One region of the Catenuloplanes atrovinosus genome, then DNA from elsewhere that is predicted to be linked to it. Evidence: riboswitches for the same ligand, from Rfam matches in the RefSeq annotation. Region 1 holds a riboswitch; the other holds the start of a gene.
What was found. Region 1 has a riboswitch for cyclic di-AMP ahead of J2S41_RS27870 (C40 family peptidase). Riboswitches for the same ligand answer to the same signal wherever they lie in the genome.

Region 1 (4,206 bases):
CGGCCGGTCCCGATCCCCGGGGCCGGCCGTTGCGTTCGTCACTGCGGCCGCGTCGCGTCGCGATGGCCACCGCGTCAGCGATGGGCAGGGCGGCGCGGGATGGGTAGGGTCGCCTGCGGGGTACGGGAAACCACAGCTCGGGGGAGGCGATGTGGCGCGCGGCGGCATCTTCTGCGTGGAGGGTCAGTGGCACCGGGACCTCTACGAGCGAGGCTCCGTCATCCCCACGCTGGAACTGCTGGAGCGCCTGCGCCGGATTCGGTTCATCTACCGTGACGTGGCCACCCCCGAGGAGCTGAGCTACTTCCTCGACCGGTGGCTGCTGAAGCAGTACAGCGACTACCGCGTGGGGTTCTTCGCCATGCACGGCGAGCCGGGCCGGCTGTGCCTGACCGACAAGGCCGCGGTCGAGCTGGACGACGTGGCGGAGCAACTGGCCGGGCGCTGCCAGGACAAGCGCCTCTACTTCGGGTCCTGCTCCGTGCTGAAGGCCTCGGACGCCACGCTGCTGGACTTCCTGGACGTCTCCGGCGCCGCGATGGTGTGCGGCTACACCCGCGAGGTCGACTGGGTGGACTCGGCCGCGTTCGAGACCGTACTGCTGGACGTGCTGGCCAACGGCGCGATGGTGAACGCGGCGGAGAAGCGGATGGGCTCCGGGCCGTGGCGGGAGCTGGCCGCCTACCTGGGTTTCCGGATCGTCTACGCGAACGGGCGCACCTGGCGGCCGGGCACGCGCGGGCGGGTGCCGGTGCAGGCCACCGCGGTGTGAGAAAGGGCGGGCACCCGTGGGGTACCCGCCCTTTCGCGCCGTGCCGCCTATCTGACCCGGCCGTAGCCGTACGGCGGCATCATGTTGATCGGTGCGATGGTGAGCACCTCGCCCGGCCGGGGCGCGTGGATCACCTTGCCGCCGCCGATGGCGATCGCGACGTGCGCCAGATCGCGGTAGAAGACCATGTCGCCCGGCTTCACCGCGGAGGCGGGTATGTGCGCCACCACGTTCCACTGCATGGCCGCGTTGTGCGGCAGCGACTTGCCGGCCGTCGCCCACGCCGCCTTCACCAGGCCGGAGCAGTCGAATCCGTTCGGGCCCGCGGAGCCGTAGATGTACGGCTTGCCGAGCTGCGCGTAGGCGAACTGGACCACGCTGCTCGACCCGGCGGGCGCGCTCGGGACGGCGCCGCCACCGTTGTTGCCACCACCGCCGTTGCTGCCACCGCCGCCGTTGTTGCCGCCGTTGTTCACCGGCGTCCGCGCGGCCGCCTCCTCCTGCTCCCGCCCGTACGCGGCCTTGCGCAGCGAGTACAGGTTCTTCAGCTCGCCCTCGATGCCGGCCCGGCGCTTGGCGGCCTCGTCCCGCTGCGCCTTCTGCTTCTTCTCGGCGGCGTCGAGCTTGGCCTTCTCCTCGGCGTACTGCGCCTCGGTGGCGGTGTAGACGGCGACCTCGTCGTTGCGCGTCTCGGCGAGCTGCTCGAGCACGCTGAGGCCGGCGACCAGGTCCTGGCTGTCGGTGAGCGTGAGCAACGTGTTCGCCTCGCCGAAGCGGCCGGACTTGTAGGCCCGATTGGCGAGCTGGCCGACGGAGGTGCTCGCCTCCTTGACCTGCTCCTCGAGCGCGGCGGTCTTGTCGCTGAGCTGCTTCGCGGCGGCCTGGGTGGCCTTCAGCTCCTCATTGAGCTTGTTGTAGGACTCGATCACGACTTCCAGCTCGTGGGAAGCCTTGTCGATCTGCTTGGTGAGGTCGGCGCTGGACGGCTCGGCGTGGACGGCGGTGGCCGGCGCGAGAACGCCGACCGCGATGGCCGCCAGCACGGTGGCGCGCAGGATCGCACGCGAAGCTGACAACGGGGTGGACCCTTCTTCCCTGCCGCCTACCGGGTTAGCTGACGGATTCGGGCCAGAAGGACGCCCTACCGCGCGTGCGCACGGATTCACCCCGGATGGGACTCTGATGGGTCCCCGGTTCGCCGCAACACCGCTCGAGGGCCACGCCGGGTGGGCCCGGCAGGACCGGCGATCGGCGGGCTCGATTCCGGACGGTGCGGGGGTGCACCGCCGGCCGAGGCCGGGCGATTCGGCGGCGCCGGGCTGGCGTCATTCCGGGGGGAGTGACTGCGGACCAGGTCCGGCCCACCCACGGTAACGACCAAATCGGAGTATCGAAAGGGTGACGGCGGTCATCTGTGGGCTTTCGCCGAGAATGGGGCAAATTTCGTGATAGCGGAGAGTAAAGGAATGCCTTCTTGGAGTAATTGATCGATGCGGCGGCGGTGATGAACGCGCGGAATACGCAATTTGCGAGTTCTTGCGGACGCTTCCCGTTCCACTTCTCGGGCAAATGCGTATAAACGCCACAGGAAATCGTCTGCCGCGCAGCCCTGACGGGTGGAAATCTGCCAGGTGGCAGATTGCCCCCTTCCCATTAGTGGCGTGCGGTTGGGAGTATGGCCATTGGGGAGGTCTCAGGGTTCTCCCGCAAGGGAGACGCTTCTCGGCACGGGAGCCCAGGCGATTTTCCCGCAGCGCGCGCTAACGCATCACGTGATCCTCGGAGTCCACGCCACAGGACTCCGGAGATCGTCTTTCCCCGGGGGCGGGGAAAGCCACCGCGGCGGACGCGGGGTGGTGACCGGCGGCAACCGGAAACACCACCCGCGATCGCCGTAAACAACAGACCAACTCCTAAAGAGCCGCAGGAGGACTCCGATGGAGAATAGCGCTCGTTACTCGCCGCGTTCAACCCGTCGCTACGTATCTCCCGGTGCCGCGCCGAGCACCCGGGTGGCGTTCGAGACGGCCGACGTCATCGTCACCCCCGAGTACTTCGAGGTCGGCGGCCGGCGCTGGCCGACCAGCGAGCTGGCAGGGCTGCGCACCGTGCGAGGCCCATTCGACCGGCTCACGGTGCGTGCGGTGGCCGCCTCAGGGGTGAGCCTGCTGGCGGTCTTCGCGGCACTCAGCTTCGGCAACGGTCTCCAGGGGCTCGGCCCGGCCACCTACGTCGTGCTCGGCGCGGCGGCGCTGGTGCCGATGCTGCTCGGCGTGGTCGGCAATCGCACCCGGCCGCGCGTCTGGGAACTCTGGGGCGATTACCACGGCATGACGGTCCGGCTGTTCGTCAGCGACAACGAGAGGCAGTACGGCCAGATCTCCCGCGCACTGGTGCGCGCACAGGAGGTCGCGAAGCTCGGTGCCGTCCGGGCGCCGGTGTCGTCGATCGACCCGTACAGCATGTGAGTCGAAGCACGATGTCCGTGCCCGAGTGACAATTCCGGACCGGGGTGTGGCGGCACGACACGACCCCTTCAGATAGCCCGCTGGTTCACGGACCACATTGGGAGATCATGGGCGCGCTTCCCCGGGCGCGCCCATGACCATGGCGCCTTTGGCGGTTCCGGCCGGAAAGGCGCTTCGTCATTCGCCGCCGACGATTTCCTTGATCATCGCCAGTGACTCCGCCGGGTCCAGCGCCTTGTCCCGCAACTCGCGGAAGACGTCGAGGTACGGCCGGACCTCCTCGGGGCGGTCGATGACCTCGTCGGTGACCGCGTTCTCCACGAACATGACGTCCGCGTCCTCCGGGTCCGGGAACTGCAGGATCGCGAACGGCGCCACCACCGGCGGCGGGCCCGCGCTGAACGGCAGCACCTGGATCGTGATGTGCGGCGACGCGCTCAGCGAGACCAGGTGGGTGAGCTGCTCCGGCGCCCGCTTCGGCGCGTGCGCGATCCGGTGCAGCACGGCCTCGTCGATGATCGCGGTGATCCGGGGCGGGCGCCTCTTGTTGAGGATCTCCTCCTGGCGCCGGAGCCGCACGTTGATCCGGGTGTCCCGGTCGTCCTCGTCCATCGGCCGCACCGGCGCGCCGCCGGCCGCGAAGCCGCGGGTCTGCAACAGCGTGGGCAGCGTGGTCGGGGCGAAGTAAAGCACCTCCACGCTCTCGTCCTCCAGCCCGATGTAGGCGTAGTAGGACGGGTTGACCCGGTCGCGCAGCGTCGACCACCAGGTGCGCAGGCGCGAGTTGCGGGCCAGGCCGAGGATCTCCTCCACCCGGTCGGGCTCGGTGATGCCGTACAGCCCGGTCAGCGCGCGGGCGTCGATCGTGGAAATGCCGACGGTGCCGGCCTCGATGCGAATCACCTTCGACAGCGACCAGTCCATGGCGGCCGCCACCTCGGCGCGGGTCTTGCCGGCCGCCTCCCG
Region 2 (4,206 bases), 840 kb from region 1:
TTATCCGGTCGAGCCCTGGCATGTCCGCGAGACGCGGCTCGACCTCGACGTCCTGGCACAGTCGGAGTCCGTGTTCGCGCTCTCCAACGGCCACATCGGCCTCCGGGCCAACCTGGACGAGGGCGAGCCGCACGGTCTGCCGGGCACGTACCTGAACTCCTTCTACGAGCTCCGGCCGCTGCCCTACGCGGAGGCCGGCTACGGCTTCCCGGAGTCCGGGCAGACGATCGTGAACGTGACGAACGGCAAGCCGATCCGGCTGCTCGTCGACGACGAGCCGTTCGACGTCCGGTACGGCGACCTGGTCTCCCACGAGCGCGTGCTGGACATGCGGGCCGGGACGCTGGAGCGCGAGGTCGAGTGGGTCTCGCCGGCCGGCCGGTCGGTGCGGGTGCGCTCGACCCGGCTGGTGTCGTTCACCCAGCGCGCGATCGCCGCGATCGCCTACGAGGTCGAGCCGGTCAACGGCCCGGCCCGGGTGATCGTGCAGTCCGAGCTGGTGGCGAACGAGCAGTTGCCGCCCACCAAGCGCGACCCCCGGGTCGCGGCGCTGCTGGAGTCGCCGCTGCTGGCGGAGGAGGAGCTCACCCAGGAACTGGGCGGGCTGCTGATCCACAGCACCAAGACGAGCAAGCTGCGGATGGCCGCCGCGATGGAGCACGTGGTGGAGACCGAGGGCCGCCACATGGTCAAGACCGAGGGCAACCCGGACTGGCTGCGCACCACGGTCGCCTGCATGCTCGAGCCGGGTCAGAAGCTGCGGATCGTCAAGTTCATCGCGTACGGCTGGTCGTCGCGCCGCTCGGTGCCCGCGCTGCGGGACCAGGTCGGCGCCGCGCTGGCCAGCGCCCGGCTCACCGGCTGGGACGGGCTGGTCGCGGCGCAGCGGGAGTACCTCGACGCGTTCTGGGACCACTCGGACGTCAAGGTCGAGGGCGACCCGGAGGTGCAGCAGGCGGTGCGCTTCGCGCTGTTCCACGTGCTGCAGGCCGGCGCCCGGGCGGAGATGCGGCCGATCGCGTCGAAGGGGCTCACCGGCCCCGGGTACGACGGCCACACGTTCTGGGACTCGGAGACGTTCGTGCTGCCGGTGCTCACGTACACGCAGCCGGACGCGGCCAAGGACGTGCTGCGCTGGCGGCACGCCACCCTCGACCTGGCCAAGGAGCGGGCCGAGACGCTCGGCCTGCGCGGTGCCGCGTTCCCGTGGCGGACCATCCGCGGGCACGAGTGCTCCGCGTACTGGCCGGCCGGCACCGCCGCGTTCCACATCGCGGCGGACATCGCGGACGCGGCCCGGCGTTACGTGCTCGCCACCGGTGACGAGGACTTCGAGCACGACTACGGCTTCGACCTGCTGATCGAGACGGCCCGGCTGTGGCGTTCGCTCGGCCACCACGACCGGCACGGCCGCTTCCACATCGACGGCGTGACCGGCCCGGACGAGTACACGGCCGTGGTCGACGACAACATCTACACCAACCTGATGGCGCAGCTGAACCTCTACGCCGCGGCGGACGTGGCGCTGAAGTACCCGGACAAGGCCCGGGCGGCCGGCGTCGACGACGAGGAGATCGCCGGCTGGCGGGACGCGGGCGCGGCCGTGCACCTGCCGTACGACCACGAACTGGGCGTGCACCAGCAGTCGGAGGGCTTCACCCGGCTGCAGGAGTGGGACTTCGAGGGCACGCCGCAGGAGAACTACCCGCTGCTGCTCAACTACCCGTACTTCGACCTGTACCGCAAGCAGGTGGTGAAGCAGGCCGACCTGGTCCTCGCGATGCTGTGGCGCGGCGACGCGTTCAGCGACGAGGAGAAGGCGCGCAACTTCGCCTACTACGAGGCCCGGACGGTCCGCGACTCGTCGCTGTCCGCGTGCACCCAGGCGGTGCTGGCGGCGGAGACCGGCCACCTGGAGCTCGCCCACGACTACCTGGGCGAGGCCGCGCTGATGGACCTGCACGACCTGCACAACAACGCGCGCGAGGGCCTGCACGTGGCGTCGCTCGGCGGCTCGTGGATCTCGCTGGTGATGGGCCTCGGCGGCATGCGGGACCACGGCGGCCAGCTGTCGTTCAACCCGCGGCTGCCGGAGCGGATCACCCGGATGGAGTTCGCGTTGCTCTGGCGCGGGCTGCGGCTGCGGGTGGATGTACGCAGCGACGAGGTCACCTATTCGCTGCGTAACGGCACCGGTGAGAAGAGCATCACACTTGTGCACCACGGCGAGCTGGTGACGGTGTCGGCGGACAAGCCGGTGACGATGGGAATCCCGGAGCGGACCCACGTGGGGCCGGAGCCGCACCAGCCCGCGGGCCGCGCACCGGCCCGTCGTGCAAGCTCTCTGTAATTGACTGTTCGACAATTAGTATAGGAAAGGTCGCCCCGATTATCCGGGGCGGCCTTTTCGCATACCGTGTCGATGTGTCTCTATGGTTTCCTGTTATTGAGCGGGCACTTTGCGTCACTATAGGGAATTCTTAAGTTTCCGGATCTAGAGCGGTCGTCCTAGCAGCGACTGGGTAGTCTTGCCGCCGGTCGTCATCGGCGGGCGCGCCCGGTGCCCGTGGCGACCACCGCCAAATCGCTCAGCGAGTCGGGGAACCACGTTCGTGGGGTGAATCCGCGCCAGCGGTAGGGGTGTCGTTCCCATCCCGAACCCGTCAGCTAACCCGGCCGGCGGTTGAGGAGAGGAACATGATGCGCCTACGGCGAATAGCGGCACTCGCCGTGCTGCTGGCGAGCGTTGCCACCGCAGCGTTCGCAGCGCCCGCCTACGCGATCGACGAGGGCGGCACGGAACAGCTCAGGAAGCAGCTCGACGCGGCCAGCAAGGGCTACATCGAGGCGAAGAACAAGCTCGCCGCCTCGGAGAAGCGCCAGAAGGAGCTGACCGAGGAGCTCAAGACCATCGAGGCCGACCTCAAGAAGCGCGAGGAGACGGTGGGCGAGCTGGCCGGCCGGACCTACCGCAACGGTCGCCTCGCCCCCATGGTCGCGATGCTGAACGTCTCCGAGGGCAACGGTTTCATGGACCGTGCGACGTTGCTCGAGACCATGACGATCAACCAGGAGAAGCAGGTACAGAACCTGGTCGAGGCCAAGGACGAGGCCACCCGTGCGAAGTCTGCCATCGAGGCTGAGATCGGTGAGCAGAAGAAGCAGGTCGAGACCATGGACAAGCGGAAGAAGCAGGCGGAGAACGCGCTGAAGGCCGCGGGCGGCGGCGCCGCGGCGAACGTGCAGTCCGGCAGCGGCTCCGCGGCGGTCGCGGTCGCGACCGAGCGCGGCGCGGACGGCTCGTTCCCGGCCGAGAGCTGCACCGTGGACGACCCCACGACCGGCGGCTGCATCACCCCCCGCCTGCTGCACGCCTACCAGCAGACCAAGTCGGCCGGCTTCAACCACTTCGTCTCCTGCTATCGCAGCGCCGAGGACGGTGGTGAGCATCCGCGCGGCCGGGCCTGCGACTGGTCGGCGCAGGCGAGCGGCTTCGGCGGCGTCGCGTTCGGTGCGGACAAGGCCTACGGCGACAACCTGGCCAACTTCTACATCAAGAACGCGGACCGGCTCGGCGTGCTCTACGTGATCTGGTACAGCCGGATCTGGCTACCGTCGAGCGGCTGGCAGTCGTACGCGGGCGGCGGCACCCCGTCCGGTGACCATACGAACCACGTGCATCTATCCGTCATCTGACGTGACGAAGGAGCCCGCGGCACGCGCCGCGGGCTCCTTCGTCACCAGACCCGCACCTCGCCGTACGGAATCAGCGTGACCGGCCCGGTCAGCCCGTAGGCCTGGCGCGGCGCCACGCCGTAGACCGCCGGATCGGCGACCCGCAGCCGGTTGTTCAGCGTGGTCGCCACCTCCACCTCGATCGTGTTCCGGCCCTCGTGCAGGTACGGCCCCACGTCCGCCACCGGGTTCAGCGGGCTCACCGGCACCGCGCGCCCGTTCACGGTCACCCGGGCGGTGTCGAAGACCTCGCCCAGGCCGAGGTACGCCCCGGCGCACGCCGGCACGTCCACCACGGCCGTGTACCGCCCGACGCCGGACACGTCCGCCAGCCCCGGGAGCTCTGTCCACGGCCGCAGCCCGTCCAGCTCCACCGTGTGCGTCACGGAGAGCGTCTCGGTCGCACTGGACCCCGGCCGCCAGTCCGCCACCCGCAGCGTCCACCGGGTGAGCGGGATCGGCGCCGGCACC

Region 2: it holds a riboswitch for cyclic di-AMP, as region 1 does, so the genes downstream of both, J2S41_RS31825 (coiled-coil domain-containing protein) here and J2S41_RS27870 (C40 family peptidase) in region 1, are expected to answer to the same signal.

The regions. Positions count from the first base shown of each region.
Region 1 is NZ_JAVDYB010000001.1:6,302,158-6,306,363, reverse strand. Features, by position in the region: gene J2S41_RS27875 (DUF6642 family protein) at 152-772, shown strand; gene J2S41_RS27870 (C40 family peptidase) at 820-1,848, opposite strand; cyclic di-AMP (ydaO/yuaA leader) riboswitch at 1,857-2,001, opposite strand; gene J2S41_RS27865 (DUF6232 family protein) at 2,785-3,240, shown strand; gene J2S41_RS27860 (helix-turn-helix domain-containing protein) at 3,418-4,206, opposite strand, start outside.
Region 2 is NZ_JAVDYB010000001.1:7,144,014-7,148,219, reverse strand. Features, by position in the region: gene J2S41_RS31830 (glycoside hydrolase family 65 protein) at 1-2,350, shown strand, start outside; cyclic di-AMP (ydaO/yuaA leader) riboswitch at 2,568-2,698, shown strand; gene J2S41_RS31825 (coiled-coil domain-containing protein) at 2,701-3,696, shown strand; gene J2S41_RS31820 (glycosyl hydrolase) at 3,738-4,206, opposite strand, start outside.